DNA from 2 places in the Halalkalibacter lacteus genome. Region 2 is predicted to be linked to the other one. Evidence: riboswitches for the same ligand, from Rfam matches in the RefSeq annotation. Region 2 holds a riboswitch; the other holds the start of a gene.

Region 1 (9,241 bases), on a different contig from region 2:
CCATTTTTCAAAATATGTTTCTTCGGTTGATAAAGCTTTATATTTTTCTGATACATTTTTTTCTGTTCTTCATCCGTAACCACTCTTACACCTCTTCTCAAAATTCACAACCCGGGGTAATGAAACTGTCGGTAACGTATACCAGTAGTATGACTGAAGAAACGTAGAATCATTCCAGATATGGTACGTTTTTTAAGAAAAAACGCAAAGCGGTCTTTTTCTTATATAGTTTCATACTTCATTAAATTCACTCAATTTTTATACTTTCTGATCTTTTTTAGAAAAACGAAAAAAACGACTAACAAGCTATGGTTAAGCTTCTTAGTCGGCAGCTTTCGTATGAAAAAGGGACGATTCCCTCCTTTTTGAACAGTCTGAACACGCTCTTATATAACAATCTTATTTACTTCGTGACCTTCATTCTTCCGTTCTGTTAGCCATTGGGTGTAGTCGTATTTACCCTCAACATATACTTGATGCCAGATCATAAACGAAAGTACCGTCCATATTTTTCGGCTACGGTCAGCTTTATTTAGACTGTGTTCTTCAAGCAATTGTCGAACATAGCTTTTATTAATATACTCGTCCGTTTCACTTTCATTGAGCAATCTTGTAGCCCAGTCATACCACTCATTTTTCAACCAATGACGCAACGGAACAGGGAAGCCTAATTTCTTACGCATAAACACATGATCTGGTACAATTCCTTCAAACGCTTTACGGAGAATGTATTTGGTTGTACCACTTGTAATTTTCCAATCAGCAGGAATTTGCGAGGCAAGCTCGAACACATTCTTATCAAGAAAAGGTACTCGCAACTCCAAAGAATGAGCCAGCGTCATTTTATCTGCTTTTACTAAAATATCGCCACGTAACCACGTACACATATCTAAATGTTGCATCCGATTCACGTCATGTTGATAAATAGTATCCTGATAAATGGGGGTTGTAATGATCTCATTTGCAAACCTTTTATTATACATTGATAAAAGGTGTTCTTTTTCCATCTCTGAAAACATCTTCGCATTTCCTATATACCGTTTTTCTAGCGGGGTGATACCACGCTCCAGAAAGCTCTTTCCCTTCATGCCCTCTGGTAATATGTTTGCTAGCCTCCTTAGATTCTTTTTCAAGATGGAAGGAATGTACTGAAAGAAAGCTAAGCTTTGCGGTTCACGGTATATGTTATAACCCCCAAATAATTCATCAGCACCTTCCCCTGATAGCACCACTTTCACGCGTTTGCTTGCTTCTTTTGCAACAAAATAAAGAGGGACACACGCAGGATCTGCAAGAGGATCATCCATATGCCACATGATTTTAGGCAATTCATCACGATATTCAACTGCAGTAATGATTTTGCTATAGTTTTTTATATTTAGCTTGTCCGTACTTTCTTTCGCAACATCTATTTCACTGTATCCATCATGTTCAAACCCTACTGAATATGTTTCTAGATCCGGTTTCAACTCTTTAGCGATTGTCGCAATGATTGTAGAGTCGATACCACCTGATAGAAAAGCACCAACAGGGACATCACTTCGCATATGTTTTTCGACTGAGTCATACATTGTCTCTCTAATTTGATTCACCCAATCGCCTTCACTTTTATTTATAGGACTAAATGTTGGTTTAAAGTATTGCGTAATGTTAACTTTTTTCCCGACTTTTTTTCAAGTGTGTGACCTGGTTCAAGCTTATAAATATCTTTTGTTATTGTATGCGGTTCGGGCACATATTGAAAAGACATATAATGATGAAAAGCTTGTTCACTCAATTGATGTTCCCCGTCACTTGTAAGCAAACTTTTCTTTTCTGACGCTAGCATAAGACCGTCCGCTACTTCTTTATAAAATAATGGCTTAATGCCAAATTGATCTCGTGCAGCAAACGCTCGTTTCTCAACATTATCCCAAATGACGAAAGCGAACATCCCACGCAAGTGTTGGACAACATTTGCCCCTACTTCACTATAAAGTGCAAGAATCACTTCCGTATCAGATTCAGTTTGAAACGGTTTCCCTTTTTCAAGCAGTTCCTTTCTTAATTCTACATAATTATAAATTTCGCCATTAAAAACGATCCAATACCGTCCATTTTCATATGATAAAGGTTGATCTCCTCCTTCTAAATCGATAATGCTCAAGCGACTAAACCCTAAATGAACATGGTCTCCATGCATATACCCTTCTTGATCCGGCCCTCTATGAGGGATCATTTTATTCATTTCTTGTATTTTATTAACATGATCATATTTTTGAGGAGTATCGAACAAATACGTCACAAATCCACACATAATCTTGCACCTACTTTTCTACGTTCATATTGTACTTTTTCTAGTATTTGATACATCATACTTGATATACATATATTAGACGTTGTGTAGCTATATTAGGATTCACTAGAAAAAAACTTTTCATCACGAAAGTAAGACAAATGAAAAGTTTTCACATTAGGAATAAACCATAAGCAAAAAAAAAGAGACAACTCGACTGAGTTATCTCTTTTTACTATTCTTGACTCTTACAACTGATGTTCTTTTTCTTCATATGAATGTGCTACCCATCCTTCTGTTTCAATGAACAGGCGAACCGCAACCACTTGACGATCGTCCATGAGCGTGAAAAAATGCGGTGTATTCTCGGGCACCGAAATGACATCCCCTGCTTCAAGCTCAATATTAAAGTAGCCTGTCTCTTCATCACCTTTTACTATGAAGATCCCGTGACCTGCCGTTATCGCTCGAACTTCATCTTCTGTATGTGTGTGAACTTGTTCAAATTTCTTTAATAACTCTTCTAAATTAGGTGTTATTTCTGATAGAGCGACAATGTCCCAATTTTGATAACCACGTCGCTCAACCAATGAACGAATATCTGCATCATATGCTTTTAAAATTTCTGATTTGTCATCATCCGATAGGTCAAATTTCGCAACTAAACTCTTAGGCAACTTACTCATATCCCATCTTTCAAAAAAGACACCTTGCGCTTCAAGAAATGCATGAACATTCTCATATCCTTTGATTACTTCTCCACTGTTTCTTACTTTTATAACTGCCATGTTATAAAACCTCCTTTAAATTTAATGCTTTTGCATGCAATAATTTCATTTGGTACGAAAAAAGGAATTCACAAGCTTCAAGATGCCTTTTTGCTTCGAATGCATTTCTTCCCCATACCGTAATACCATGGTTTCGTATTAAAACCGCTTTTGTGTCAGCTGAAATTTGTTCGCCAACAGCCAGACCTAATGTTGGCAAGTCTGCAAAATTTTCAACTATTGGAATCGTTAGTTCTCCGTCTTCTTCCCAAATTCCAAATGCCTTTATCAACTCCACATTCCGAAATGTAACGGAGCCTTTCTCAGCATAAAGTTCTGAAATCAAATTATTATCAAGTGTATGAACATGAAGACTACATCCAGCATCCGTTCTCTTATAAACCTCTAAATGAATCACTGTTTCCGCCGATGGTTTTCCCTGCTCAGTTAGGGCATTTCCATCCTGATCAACGAGGACAAAATCTTCTTCTGTCTCTTGATACTTATCCTTACCGCTCACCGTGACAAGACAAGTAAGTGGCTCATCACTGACCTTGATAGATAGATTTCCACTCGTTCCTGGAAACCAGTTTCTTACCCCAAGTTCACGTTTAATAGAGGCAAGTTCATTCCAAGCTGAAATCATACTTTCACCTCATTTTGTTCTAAAATTCGAATAACATCATGAAACGTTTCAAAAGACTGATAAGGCAGATTCAATTCTTCACACTTTTGCTGCAGGAAATCTCGTGCAATGACTAAATCAGCTTGCTTAGCAGCTTGCAAGTCCGTGATTGAATCACCTATAACAATCTTATAATGCCCTTCTCCAATTTCGCGCAAAATTGATGGCTTGCAACAGCCACATTCATTTGAACATTGTTCATCACAGGTATGCGGCCATTCAACTCGGATTTTCTCTTCATTAAATTTCGCTTCATTACAATAAACCGGCAAGTTGTATCCTTTTAAAAGTGGATGAACAAAAAAGTCCATACCTCCACTAACAACGACTAAATCTAGTCCATTCCTTTTTGTGTATGAAACAAATTCACCGAACCCTTCACGAATCTTTGCATCATTTAAAATGAAGGTTGTCATTTCTTCTTTTAATTCAGCAGGGAGGAGACGAAAGAATTGGCCCACTCCTTTTTTAATCGAAATCCGTTGACTAAGAATATCATCTTTAATTTCTTCCCATTCAGGTGGGGCAAATTTCTTCATAATCGCGACAATATTATCATTCTCTGTAATCGTCCCATCAAAATCGCAGAATATCATCGGATTCAGGGTCATTCCCCTCCCCATAGTTCAATCGCTTGAGCTAACTCCTGATTTTCAGTCGCTGCCTCTTTTAAAGATTTATGATCTAATACAGCATCAATTGCCTGAAGAAATGCTTTTCCACCCGCTGCAGCACCTCCAGGGTGACCGTGAATTCCACCGCCCGCATTAATAATGCTGTCGACCCCAAAATCAGCGATCAATTTCGGCGTTAAACCCGGGTGGATGCCAGCAGATGGCACAGGAAATGCTTTTTTAAAGACCGAATCTTCACTTGTTAAGTTCAGAGCTATCTCTTGTGTCTCTTCTTTTGCCATCGCAACAGAACCATAAGGAGACGGAAATAAAACTAGATCTGCTCCAGCCATACGAGCTAATTTCCCAAGTAACAAACCTGGTGAAACCCCGAAATCTGGCGAAGAAATCATCGTTCCCGAAAATGCTGGATGGGCCATAATTGGCAATGGAATATTCGGGTCTTCTGCAAGTGCCTGCATAACATCCAAGCCATAGGCGTATGTATTAAACAGCAAAAGATCAGCGCCTAATTCCACCGCTTTATAAGCATTTTCTTTTAACTCCATTGTTTTTCCTGTTAAGTTGACTGCATGAAGCGTTCGTTTTCCAGTTTCTTCATAACTCTCCCGTAAAGCCTCTTGACAAACTGCTATTCTTTTTTCAAGTGGCGTTCGTTCATTTTCAAAAAGAATTTCATCATCTTTAACGATGTCAATTCCTCCAAGAGCTTGTGCTTTCATTTGCTCTTTAAGCGAAGATAAATCGCGCCCGATGACTCCTTTAAAAATACTCATTAATAAAGGACGGTTATATGCATTCGTTAATTCTCTAATACCTTCTATTCCATATTTCGGCCCAGGGTACCCTTGTTTTACCTCATCAGAAAATGCCAAGTCAATGAGTTTCACCTTGCCATCTAATGAGAACTTCCCAAATGTTGTTGTCAGAACCGCTGGCAAATCATTTGAAAAGTTCACGCTTGGATATCCTACGGAAATACGAGCCTTATTATTTGTTACCATTTTTGCTTCAACGACTCTTCCTTTATGACGCTCGAGCTGAGCTTGTTCCACTGCAGGTAGATTAGTCCATGAACCTACTGTTAACCCAACAGCAATTGCCTCTGCTTTTTTTTCTAAACTTTCTGGCTTTGCTTCAAGAAGGTATGTTGCTATTACTTCACTCACTATACTAAAACCTCCATTATGTACTTCTTCTACTAAATTGTGGATAAACGCGATATTGGCACTTAATAATAGTTTTGAATTATGCCAGTATTCTTATTTTCCGTCAATCATCAAAGGGTGTTTTTCCTTTTTGTACATAGAAAAATTTGACTACTTATAGTAGTATCTCAATTTTATCACTTTATCAAACTAAATGATCTCTTAATTTGCAAAATCCAATTGACAGTTCCCTTTCATTCGGTGTAAGATGACACTCAAATAGGAAAGCTTTTTTAAAAGTAGCTTATAACTAGACTAAATGAGATCGTATTAAAGTGCCCACGTATCGGCTTTTAGGGGACCTTCTTTAACCAATGAATGCATATAACTTCATATAACTCTTATTACGAGAAGGCTGAGGGAATTGGACCGATGACGCCCGGCAACCGGCTTAAAAGCAATGGTGCTACTTCCAACGGAATGATAAACATTCTGACAGATAAGAGGAACGAACACGATGTTTCAATCCTCTTGATTTGTTTTCAAGAGGATTTTTTTATTGGAAATCATAACTACATCGTACTTAACGGACCACAATAAGTTCTTTTAGGAGGTTGCACATATGAAAGTACTAACTTTGCAAAAGAAAATCTATAAACCTTTAAACACAGAAACAGCAATGGAGTTAAGTAAAAAATTGCAATTATTCGACCTGGATGATCAACTCACTTCTGAAGAAATTGGTGATGGAAATTTAAATTTGGTTTTTCGAGTAATGAATGAACAATCTGGTAAATCACTCATTATTAAACAAGCACTCCCATACGCCAAAGTTGTTGGAACAAGCTGGCCGTTAACACTAGACCGTGCTCGTATTGAAAGTGAATCATTAAAACGAACATACCAACTCGTTCCAAATTTCACTCCAAAAGTCTACTTTAGTGATTCAAACCGTGCTGTTACAGTTATGGAAGATCTATCTGATTTCACTATTTTACGTAAAGGTTTACTTGCTGGGAATGTTTATCCTAACTTAGGAAAGGATATCGGACAATTTCTAGCACATACACTCTTTTTCAATTCAGACTTTGGGTTAAATCAACAAGAAAAGAAAATCCAAAGTAGTCGCTTTATTAACCCTGAATTGTGTAAAATCACAGAAGACCTTGTATTCACAGATCCATTCTATGATCACGACACTAATAATATTGATGAAGACCTTAAGCCATTTGTTGCAAAAACGATATGGGAAGATCCATCTTTAAAGCTTGAAGTCGCGTCATTAAAAAAGGCTTTTCTCACAAAAGGAGAAACACTCGTTCATGGTGATCTTCATACAGGGAGTATTTTTGTTCGTGAAGAAGATACGGTAGTGATTGACCCTGAATTTGCCTTTTACGGTCCAATGGGATTTGATATTGGTGCCTTCATTGCCAACATTATTTTGAATTATTTATCTCAACAAGTTCATTTAAAAGATCAGCCACAAAAGCAAGAAGAATACAAACACTACTTACTAAATGTCATTTCTGAAAGCTGGAATGTATTTAGTGAAGAATTTACCTACCTTTGGAATCAACACCCACAAGATGTCTATATGAGTGTTGATGGTTATCTCGATCAAACGTTACAAGAGATTTTCAAAGATACGATTGGATTTGCAGGTTGTAAAATAGTCCGACGAATGATTGGTCTTGCCGGTGTAGAAGATGTTGAATGTATTTTAAATCAAGCAGTCAAAAATGAAGTAAAGAAAACTGCACTTACTCTCGGGAAAAACCTAATCTTAGAACGTAGTCAGATTTCAACAATAGATGAATTAGTAAAGGTTGTGAGTAAACATGCTTAATAGCCCCATTCGTTCCGTTCAATGGAACATAGACAAAATTATATTACTAGATCAGCGATTGCTTCCAGGAAAGACGGAATTTCTCACACTAACTTCAATAGAAGATGTTTGGGATGCCATCTTTGAACTAAAAGTACGTGGTGCACCAGCAATTGGCATTGCCGCTGCATATGGATTAGCTCTTTCAACACAACAATCAACACTATCCGATTTTGATAAGTTTCGTTTGGAACTTGAAAAAGAAGCCGCCTATTTAGAAACGTCTAGACCTACTGCTGTCAATTTATTTTGGGCAATAAAACGGATTCTCTCTGTTGTAAGAGATGTAACGACTGTTCAAGAAGCGAAAGAAGCTGTTTTAGCAGAAGCTCTTTTAATTGAAAAAGAAGATGAAGAAGTTTGTCGATCAATCGGGGAATACGCACTTAGTTTATTTCAAGATGAAGACACATTGCTTACTCATTGTAATGCAGGAGGAATTGCAACAGCTCGCTACGGTACTGCACTTGCGCCGTTTTATATTGCAAAAGAACGCGGAATTAACTTAAAAGCTTTTGCTTCTGAAACACGTCCGGTCTTACAAGGAGCAAGACTTACAGCATGGGAACTCCAACAACTTGGTGTTGATGTCACGTTAATAACTGATAATATGGTCGCACATACGATTCAATCAAAAGGCATTAATGCAGTCATTGTTGGCGCTGACCGCATTGTAGCAAATGGTGATACTGCTAATAAAATTGGAACGTACGGTCTCGCCCTCATTGCCAAGTCATTAGGAGTTCCATTTTACGTTGCTGCACCACTATCGACCATTGATTTAGACACAGCAACAGGTTCTGATATTGAAATTGAAGAACGCCATCCTGATGAAGTCCGTACCATCAATGGTCACCCTATTTCACCAGCTAATATTAACGTCTTTAACCCAGCCTTTGATGTTACACCTGCAGAGTTAATTACCGGTATCATTACGGAAAAAGGCATTATAAAAGGTGACTACCCAAAAGAGATTGTTGCTCTTTTTCAGTAATGTTACCTAATTAAAAAAGAACGATTGACGGTCGAGAAATCCTTATAAAAGATGGGGTTTCTCTTTTTTTATCAAACCGTAACTTCCCCTACGACTTACATCATCCAAAACTTTAGAGAGAAATCATTAGATTCTATTTAACGCCTTTATACTATACACTATTATCAAACTAGTAAAAGGAGTGAAACAATCATGACGATTATAGCATTTTCATTTGCACGTTTTGCAATTACCTCAAGTCTCCAAGCAGTCACAGTCAATCAACTTGATACAATACCAGAAGGATTTAATAATTCAATCAGGTGGAATGCAGGGCATGTTCTTGTTATTGCTGAAAGTATATTAAGCCACTTAGAACATTATGAAAAAACTCTTCCTCCGCATTATAAAGAGTTTTTTCACAAGGGTACTAGTCCTGCAGATTGGAAAAGCGAGCCACCGGCCATTTCAGAAATAGTGGAATTATCAGACAGACAACTTCAGGCAGCTCAAACACTAGTTGAGAATCATACAGATATACCACTTGAAAAGCCTTTTGAACTGCGTGACCATTTGTTTTCTACTGTTCCAGATTTACTCAGCTTTCTCTCTTTTCATGAAGGTCTCCATTTTACTGCAATTAAAATATTGCTTAAAACAACAACAAAATGAGGCGCACGTAAAAGAGGGTGTCTCAAAAGAGTCTGCCACCGACTAGTTAGCACTATATAATATAGAAGTTGAGCATTTGCTCAACTTCTATATTGTACCCTAATGGTCAGACTCTTTGGTTTTGAGTCACCCTCTTCATTTGAAGAAATTATATATCTCCCATTTCTAGCTTCATTTGCTCAAGTATTTTCTTTTCAA
Region 2 (9,241 bases):
CACCATCCCTTTTCGAGCCTTGAGAAAATGTATGAAACGCTGATTGAGGAGATGGAGAAGGCTTGTATTTCTTTGAAGCTATCCTTACTTAGAGCGCATCCTGATTTAGGGACAAGGTTTGAAGTTTCCGAATCGTCGAAACAAGAACAGATGCATGCTGGATTAAGTCAATTGTCAGAAGAAGAGTATCATGAATTTTCTTTGTTAAATAAACAGTATGTTAAAACGTTTGATTTCCCTTTTATCATGGCAGTGAAAGGGCAAGATAAACATTCAATAAAAGAAAACATGAAGACGAGAGTGGATAATCAATATGACGAGGAGTTCGAGACGGCGCTTGCTCAAGTTGGTAAAATTGCAAAGTTTAGGCTCTGGGATATGGTAGCGGATGAATATAGGAGCATAAAATAGTAATTCTATCGGAATGAATCGTTTGGCAGGAGAGGAGTAATCAAATGACTGGAAAACTTACAACTCATGTATTAGACATAAGTACAGGAAAGCCCGCAAAGGATGTCGTTATTGTGCTATGGAAAATGAAAGGAGCAAATCAACTAGAGAAGATAGTAGAGACTAGAACAAATGCGGATGGTAGAGTTTCTCAACCATTACTAGAAGATAACCAAATGAAGGAGGGGACTTATCAAATACAATTTCATGTCGGTGAATATTATCGAACGAATAATCTAAATCAAGATCCACTTTTCTTGGATATCGTCCCAGTACAGTTTGTCATTTCAAATAAAGATGAACACTATCATGTTCCGTTATTAATTGCTCCAGGTGGTTATAGTACATATCGAGGAAGTTAAACATGTATTGATTTAAACACTATATAAAAAAGAGGTATAGACGAGAGGGGGCAAATGATGGTTACAATTAAGAAATTATACAAGATGAGATTGCTAGTTGTTAGTGTATTGGTTGTTATGTTTCTCGCTGCGTGTGGAGGAGAAGAATCAAGTGGAGAAAGTACAGAATCAGTTAAGCTCGTTTTAAATTGGTTTCCGAAAAGTCAGCATGGTGGGGTGTATGCAGCTCAGGAAGAAGGGATTTTTGCTGAACATGGATTGGATGTTGAATTAGAAACTGGCGGTCCACAAGTATCATCTATTCAAATTGTTGCATCTGGGAATGCTGAGTTTGGTTTAGCGCATGCTGACCAAATTGTGATTGCTAGAAATGAGGGAATCGAACTCGTTACATTAGCTACAACAATGCAGAATAGTCCAGCTGCACTAATGTTCCATGAAGGGGAAGAAATTAGTGATTTTGAAGATATGAATGGAAGAACTTCTTACATTCAACCAGGTATTCCTTATTGGGACTTCTTGACTAGTAGATATGATTTAAGTGGAGTAACTGAAATGGGTTATACTGGTCAGCATGTTAATTTCATTGATGACCCGAAGTCAGTTAGTCAAGCATTTGTAACATCAGAGCCATTCTTTTTAGAGAAAGAAGGTGTTGCAACGGAAACAATCTTGGTTTCTGAATCCGGGTTTGATCCATATAATGTTGTGTTGTTTGCTACTAAGAATTACATTGCCGAAAATGAAGAAACGGTACAAAATTTCGTAACGTCTTTTGTAGAAGGTTGGAACTTCTACGAAGAGTCTCCATACGAGATTAATGAAGCGATTCATGAAGCGAATCCGAATTTAGCATTAGAAGACCTCGAATTTGAAACAGATTCACAAAAGGAATTCATTTATAGTGGAGATGCTAAAGAGCATGGCTTTGGTTACATGTCTGAAGAACGTTGGCAAACGCTTATTGAGCAACTTCTAGAATTAGGATTACTAGAAGATGAATTTGAAGCCAAAGATATTTTCACTACTGAGTTTTTGCCATCTAATTAAACCTACCGAAAAAGGGCCAATCATCTGGTTGCCCTTTTTTGGTGTTAATATTTGTATGCAATACTTATTGCCACTGACAAAGGAATATTATCTTACATTCGAGATCGTAGCTACATCAAATCATCCGGTTCCGATATTGGAAACAAATAAAAATAATTAGTTATTATAAACAATTAAAATGGTTATTGTTAGACAGTGTGAATAATGACTATTGGTGCTCAAATAACTACAATGAAGAAACAATAAACGGTTAGTGACAACTGGAAGGAATGATTAGTATGATCGCAATACATCAAATAAATCAACAACGGCTATGGGAAACGCTTATGAAGTTAGGAGAGATTGGCGCTGGTTCAAATGTAACGGAAGAAGGTGTTACAAGACTCTCGCTTAGTTTAGAAGATTTAAAGGCACGACAGTACGTTATAGATGTGATGAAAGAATCTGGTTTAGAAGTGCGTGTGGACTCGGTCGGAAATATTATTGGGAAATTAGAAGGGATGAACCCAGATGCGCCGATTGTTATGACGGGTTCTCATGTCGATACGGTTCTTCATGGAGGATTGTTTGATGGAGCTCTTGGAGTGTTAGGCGCTGTGGAAGCGATTCGCTCGATTAAAGAATCTGGAGTTGAATTGACTCACTCCATAGAAGTTGTATCCTTTACGGATGAAGAAGGGACCAGGTTTGGGACAGGGTACATTGGAAGCAAAGGTATGAGCGGTTACCTAGATGAGAAAACATTCCTTTTAAAAGATGCAAATGGAATAACGTACGGTGAAGCATTTGAACAAGCTGGATTTGATCCGTCTCTTTATAAACAAGCAATTAGACAATCCAAAGAATTAAAAGCATATGTCGAAATGCATATTGAACAAGGAAAAGTGCTTGAAGAGCACGAATTAGCAGTAGGAGTAGTGACAGATATACAAGGTCCTGTTTGGTTAGAGGTTACGTTAACAGGTCATCCAGATCATGCTGGTGCGACGCCGATGAATATGAGAAAAGACGCGTCTCTTGCAATGGCAGAAATCATGCTAGAAGTTGAAAGACTTGCAATAAAATATAAAGGTGTAGGAACAGTAGGAAAGATGAAAGTAGAACCAGGTGGCGTGAACATTATTCCTGGAAAAGCTGCATTTTCTATCGATTTAAGACATGTTGACAAAGAACTTCGAACTAAGATGGTCAATGGAGTGACAAACGCTATTAGAGATATCTCAGATAAGAGATTGATTGAATCTGAGATTGATATTAAGAAAGCAGTCGATCCTGCCACGTGCTCTAACGAAATTGTTGAAGTAATTGAAAAATCATGTGAGGAATTACAAGTTCCAACTATGAAGCTGCAATGTGGGGCTGGTCATGATTCATTGATGATGACGAATATTACTAATATGGGGATGATTTTTGTTAGGTCTAAAGATGGGATTAGTCATAATCCTAAAGAATGGACTGAAAAAGAAGATTGTGTCGTTGGTACACAAGTCTTAATAAATACATTAGTGAAACTAGCTAAATAGCGTTTTTGAATAATGGGAGGGTAGAAATTATGCAACCAACAAATAGATTACATGTTCCAGCAAGAACAATTATGACACCAGGACCTGTAGAGGTCGATCCTAGAGTTTTGCAAGCAATGTCTTCATCAATTTTAGGTCAATTTGACCCAACTTTTACGTCATTGATGAACGAAACAATGAATCAATTACGGAAGGTTTTGCAAACGGACAATCATTGGGCGTTTCCGGTAGATGGAACATCAAGAGCAGGGATTGAAGCCATGTTGTGCAGTGTAATTGAAGAAGGAGATACCGTATTGATTCCTTCATTTGGACGCTTTGGAGGATTGCTGACAGAGATTGCAGAACGCTGTGGTGCTAAAGTCCATTTGATGCATTGCGAGTGGGGAAGTGTCTTTGATCCTAAGAATGTAATTGACGAAATGAAAACCATTCGACCTAAAGTTGTTGCGATGGTTCATGGTGATACGTCAACTGGGAGAATGCAGCCATTAGAAGAGATTGGGCGTGCTTGTAGGGAACAAGACATCCTACTAATTGTAGATGCGGTAGCGACCGTCGCAGGAACTAATGTGTTAACAGATGAATGGAACATAGATGGTCTTATTACGGGAACGCAAAAATGTTTATCAATACCGGCTGGAATGGCACCATTGACGTATAATGAACGCATTGAGAATATTTTATTAGAGAGAAAATCAATTGAAAAGGGTCTGGTTTCTCAAGATCAGCTTGCTTCAAACACAAGGAAAATCCGCAGCAATTATTTAGATTTAAGTCAATTACAAGATTACTGGAGCCCAGCAAGGTTGAATCACCATACAGAAGCAACAACGATGCTTTATGGTTTGTACGAAGGCTTGCGTCTGATACTAGAAGAAGGGTTAGAAAATCGCTTTGAACGTCATCGTTTAAATGAACGTGCGCTAGTAGCCGGTGTTGAGGCTATGGGCCTTACATTATTTGGGGATAATGGTTATAAACTGCCAACGGTTACGTGTGTGAATATCCCTGATGGAGTAAATGGCGATTCGGTGAGATCAATGCTTCTAGAGGAGTTTGGAATTGAAATAGCGAGCTCTTTCGGACCTCTGCATGGGAAGATTTGGAGAATAGGAACGATGGGATATAGTTGTCAGCAACGCAATGTTCTCTTAACACTAGCATCACTAGAAGCAGTATTACTACGACATAAAGCAAAAATAAATGTTGGGGATGGCGTTCAAGCAGCGTTAGACGTTTATCAAAAAAAAGAACGAATCGAGAGTGTTTAATCCAAGGGAGGTACTCAAGTGAAAGATAACTATAATGCGTTTGTAGATGAAGATATCATTGTAGAACCATTGAAATCAGGAGACCTCTCAGGACTTACATTTGCAGTGAAAGACGTATTTCATATTAAAGGAGTTACATCAAGTGCTGGAAATCCAGATTGGCTACGGACGCATAAACCAGCAAAAGAAAATGCGCTTGCAATAGAACGCTTGTTGCAAGCAGGAGCCACCTTACAAGGGACAACGATTACGGATGAATTGATGTACAGTTTAAATGGTGAGAATTTTCATTATGGAACACCGCTTAATCCAACAGCACCTGCCCATATTCCAGGCGGTTCATCAAGTGGATCTGCTGTTAGTGTTTCAGCAGAGCTAGTCGATTTAGCATTAGGTACCGATACGGGCGGTTCAGTGCGAATTCCATCAGCTTACTGCGGACTTTATGGATTTCGGCCTACGCATGGCCTTGTGCCGATTGAAGGAGTCATTCCCCTTGCTGAAAGCTTTGACACAGTCGGGTGGATGACAAGGAATGCAAAATTATTGTTAGAAGCCGGGAATGCATTAATTGGGGAAACTTCTCTTTCTTTAGAGGAAAAACCTTTTACAAACTTTCTATTCGGAAAAGAAGGTTGGGAATTGGCTGATGAGGAAAGCAAGGAAGTTCTTTCTTTGGTTGTTAAGCCATTAGAGCAATCATCCAAATCGAAATGGGTGACTATTGCACAAGAGGGACTGCAAAGATGGGCGAATTGTTTTAGAACGTTGCAAGGAATTGAAATTTGGAAGACACATGGTGATTGGATCTCTAAAGTGAATCCAAGCTTTGGGCCAGAGATTGCTGCTAGATTTGAATGGGCCAGTACGTTAAAGGCAGAAGAGAGTCCAAGTGAGCAAATCCTTAGAAAAGATATTCGGACAAGAATGATCGAGATGATAGGAGAAGGTGGATTATTAATCATTCCGACGACACCTGGAAAAGCTCCGCTTCGTAATTTGTCAGGAGAAGAGATTGAGAAGCGTAGATCACAAACGATGCAATTGTCTTGTATTGCGGGGCTGGCAGGGTTGCCGCAAGTAACAGTTCCACTTACCGGGCAGGATGGACTGCCGATTGCTCTTTCTTTCATAGCAGGACCGAATCAGGATGTCCGGCTACTTCAATGGATAAATGAAAATATAGAACAATTTCAACTAAATAATTGAAACTAAGGTGATATCGATGAAGCTTGCGACAGTAAAAATAGGTGGAAAAGAAGTAGCTGGACTGGTGCATGATAACGGAATCGTTCTAATTAAGACTATCAATGAGGTTGAACAGAGAAATTGGTCTCAGTCTGTTTTTGGATTAATAGAATCAGGACAGCTTGAAGATATGCAAGAATGGTATAAAGGTAGAGGGAAAGAAAGAGTTAAGGAACTACCAGCTTTCGCATTCGATGATGTTACCTATGCCCCGATATACCGAAATCCGCGCAAGATCTGGGGAATCGGAATGAACTATGTCAAGATGAGATCTGAATTAGGTGGTGCGGCAGGTGGTGATCCTGTCTTTTTTATGAAACCTGACACGAGTATAATTGGCGCGGGTGATACGATTGAGATCCCTTCACAATCAAAGAAAACGACAGCAGAGGCAGAATTGGCTATTGTTATTGGGAAGAAGTGCAAAAATATTCCTGAAGAAGAGGCTTTATATATGATTGCTGGATATACAACGGCATTAGATACGACGGCTGCGGATATTCATGCTGAAAATCCACGGTTTATGCAAAGGGCCAAAAGCTTTGATACATTCTTTAGTTTTGGTCCAGTCATAGTAACGAAGGATGAAGTTTCAAACGTGCCAGCCTTACAGGTGGCAACAGTACTAAACGGAGAAATACAACATGAAAATAAAGTAGAGAACATGATTTATAATCCTGCCTATATTGTTTCATTTCTATCGCAAGTGACGACTCTGTTACCAGGGGATATTATTATGACGGGAACACCAGGAGCAACCGTTATTCGCCAAGGCGATGTTGTAGAGTGTAGAATTGATGGGTTTGAACCTCTTTTAAACTCTGTTGTGCAATAGGGAATTTGAGGTAAATGAATATTCTTCTTTGAATTTCTATTTTGGCAAAAGGGGTAGAGAAATAAAGGAATGGTTGTTAAGTAAGAGATTTGTTATATCCAAGTATCCCAATTGGTTTATTTATAAAAGTCCAGTTCTATTGTTGACATTATACTACTAAAGGATTAAAGTGAGTATATTGATTTAATTGATAATTTAATAATATAGCTCTTATCAAGAGTGGCAGAGGGACTGGCCCGATGACGCCCAGCAACCGTTCTAATTAAGAATTGGTGCTAAATCCTGCAAAATAATTTTGTTTTGAAAGATAAGGGAGGAAAAGTATATACATATAACTAACCTCTCTATCCAATAGAGAGGTTTTTTGTGGGATAGTTGGTCCGGTATGTTATTAAACTATCAAAAAGAGATAAGATGTAGTTCAAAAAGGGGAGAGATGGAGAGATGAAAAAAGGATTCTTAAAAAGAGCACTAATACCAGCTATTGCTGCCGTTTTATTAACTGGTTGTGGAGCGGAAAGTTCTACTGAACAAGTTTCTACAGATGAGAATATATCGTTTGAAAATGTACCTGAAAGGTTTGCGAATGGAGAAGAAACAAAAATTAAAGTTATTCGTAAAATCGGTGGTGACGACCATACGGCACAGTTTTTGGCAGGGGCTAAAGAAGAAGGAGAGAGTTTAGGATTTACAGTTGATGTCATAACTGCTAATGGGGATTCTGCTAGATTTCATGACGCGATTGCACAAGCATTAGCAGAGAATTATGACGGATTTATTATTTCACATGGTGATGATGCTGCTACTGTTGAGAGTGTTAAACAGTTAACGGATGAGGGAAAGAGTGTTGTTACATTTGACTCGATTGATGATTTAACTGAAATCGAAGGTGTAACCCTTACTTCACAGGATGATGAGGCGCTTGCAACATTGGCATTGGATCAATTAGTTAAAGACCAAAATGGAGAAGCGAATATTATTTATCTTTGGGTAGATGGGTTTCCTCCAATGGTAAGACGTAATAATGTGTATCAAGATGTTCTTGAACAATACCCCGGTATTCAAGAAATTGGTAGGTTTGGAGTAGCGGCCCCTGATACATCTGTTCAAACCCAAAATGCTGTAGCAGCAATGCTAACCAAACATCCTAAAGGTGAAATCGATGCCATCTTTGCAACGTGGGATGCTTTTGCAATTGGTGCAACTCGAGCTATTAAGGAAGCAGGAAGAGATGAAATCAAAATTTACGGTATTGATGTTTCAAATGCAGACTTACAAGAAATTCAGGAGGATGGGAATCCATGGAAATATACGGCTGCCGTTGATCCGAAATTGATTGGTGCTGTTAACATGAGACTCGTTGCAAAGAAATTAGCTGGAGAAGAAACACCACAAACTTATGACCTAGAGGCATCTCTGATTTCACAAGATCAATTACTAGAAGCAGGTGAGGCAATAAATATGGTCAACCTTGCTAATACAGTTGAAGGTTGGGGAGAAACTGATGCGTTCGAAGAAGATTGGATGCAGACATTGAAGGAGCATTATACAAAATAGTTATTAGTAGATTGAAAAGAATGATAATCATTGCCCATAGGATGGCTCTTATTTACTCTGATTCTGTCTACAAGAAAGATAAAGACAGTCTCATTAAATAAGAGTTGTCCTTTTTACTTGGTTAATATGAACTTGTTTACTGGTAGGGTATAAGAGATTAAGTTGGGAGGGAGGCATGATCATGGCTTTATTAGAAATGAAAAATATCTCGATTTCATTTCCAGGTGTAAAAGCTTTAAATAAAGTTGATTTCTTTGCTGAAACCGGTATGGCTCATGCCCTTTTAGGAGCAAATGGGGCAGGGAAATCAACGCTTATGAAAGTGTTATCTGGAGCATACAGTCACTATACAGGAGATATTTTAATAGATGAGAAAAGGATACATATTCGGACGCCAAAGGATGCGCAAGACCATGGGATTCAAATTGTTTATCAAGAAGTAGATACTGTGCTTATTCCTTATTTATCGGTTGCTGAAAACATCATGTTAAATGAAACAGTAAATAATATGGGAAGAAGACAAATTATTCATTGGAACGAACTTCATAGAAAAGCAACAAATATATTAAAAAGTATAAATATTAACGTATCGACAAAAAAACTAGTTAGTGAGTTGACTCTTGCAGAAAAACAAATGGTTTTAATTGCTAGGGCGATTTCAACTCAATGTAAGTTTCTTATATTAGATGAACCAACAGCTCCTTTAAGTCATACAGAGACAAGTGAATTATTTCGAATTGTTCGCGACTTAAAAGCTAAAAATGTCGGTGTTATTTTTATTTCACACAGGTTGCCAGAAATTTTTGAAATATGTGATGAACTAACGATTATGCGAAATGGTCAATTTGTCACAAGAGAGAAAACGTCTATGATGAATCAAAGTAGTGTAGTTGAGCATATGCTAGGCGAAAAGCTTGAAGAGCAGTTTCCAGACTACAATGT

Evidence for each region. A riboswitch is a leader RNA that binds a small molecule or an ion and turns the genes downstream of it on or off. The one in region 2 is predicted to bind S-adenosylmethionine.
Region 1: another riboswitch for S-adenosylmethionine. It lies ahead of mtnK (S-methyl-5-thioribose kinase); the one in region 2 lies ahead of SAZ04_RS04500 (sugar ABC transporter substrate-binding protein).

The regions. Positions count from the first base shown of each region.
Region 1 is NZ_JAWRVL010000006.1:3,577-12,817, reverse strand. It holds gene spoVAC (stage V sporulation protein AC) at 1-83, opposite strand, end outside; partial or broken gene asnB (asparagine synthase (glutamine-hydrolyzing)) at 387-2,296, opposite strand; gene SAZ04_RS05865 (1,2-dihydroxy-3-keto-5-methylthiopentene dioxygenase) at 2,524-3,063, opposite strand; gene SAZ04_RS05860 (methylthioribulose 1-phosphate dehydratase) at 3,065-3,688, opposite strand; gene SAZ04_RS05855 (2-hydroxy-3-keto-5-methylthiopentenyl-1-phosphate phosphatase) at 3,685-4,338, opposite strand; gene SAZ04_RS05850 (2,3-diketo-5-methylthiopentyl-1-phosphate enolase) at 4,335-5,531, opposite strand; SAM riboswitch class I at 5,909-6,016, shown strand; gene mtnK (S-methyl-5-thioribose kinase) at 6,133-7,359, shown strand; gene mtnA (S-methyl-5-thioribose-1-phosphate isomerase) at 7,352-8,392, shown strand; gene SAZ04_RS05835 (DinB family protein) at 8,585-9,043, shown strand; gene sigF (RNA polymerase sporulation sigma factor SigF) at 9,192-9,241, opposite strand, start outside.
Region 2 is NZ_JAWRVL010000004.1:105,114-114,354, reverse strand. It holds gene uraD (2-oxo-4-hydroxy-4-carboxy-5-ureidoimidazoline decarboxylase) at 1-411, shown strand, start outside; gene uraH (hydroxyisourate hydrolase) at 456-812, shown strand; gene SAZ04_RS04525 (ABC transporter substrate-binding protein) at 867-1,862, shown strand; gene SAZ04_RS04520 (Zn-dependent hydrolase) at 2,141-3,385, shown strand; gene SAZ04_RS04515 (pyridoxal-phosphate-dependent aminotransferase family protein) at 3,415-4,659, shown strand; gene SAZ04_RS04510 (amidase) at 4,678-5,868, shown strand; gene SAZ04_RS04505 (fumarylacetoacetate hydrolase family protein) at 5,885-6,742, shown strand; SAM riboswitch class I at 6,950-7,056, shown strand; gene SAZ04_RS04500 (sugar ABC transporter substrate-binding protein) at 7,187-8,299, shown strand; gene SAZ04_RS04495 (sugar ABC transporter ATP-binding protein) at 8,475-9,241, shown strand, end outside.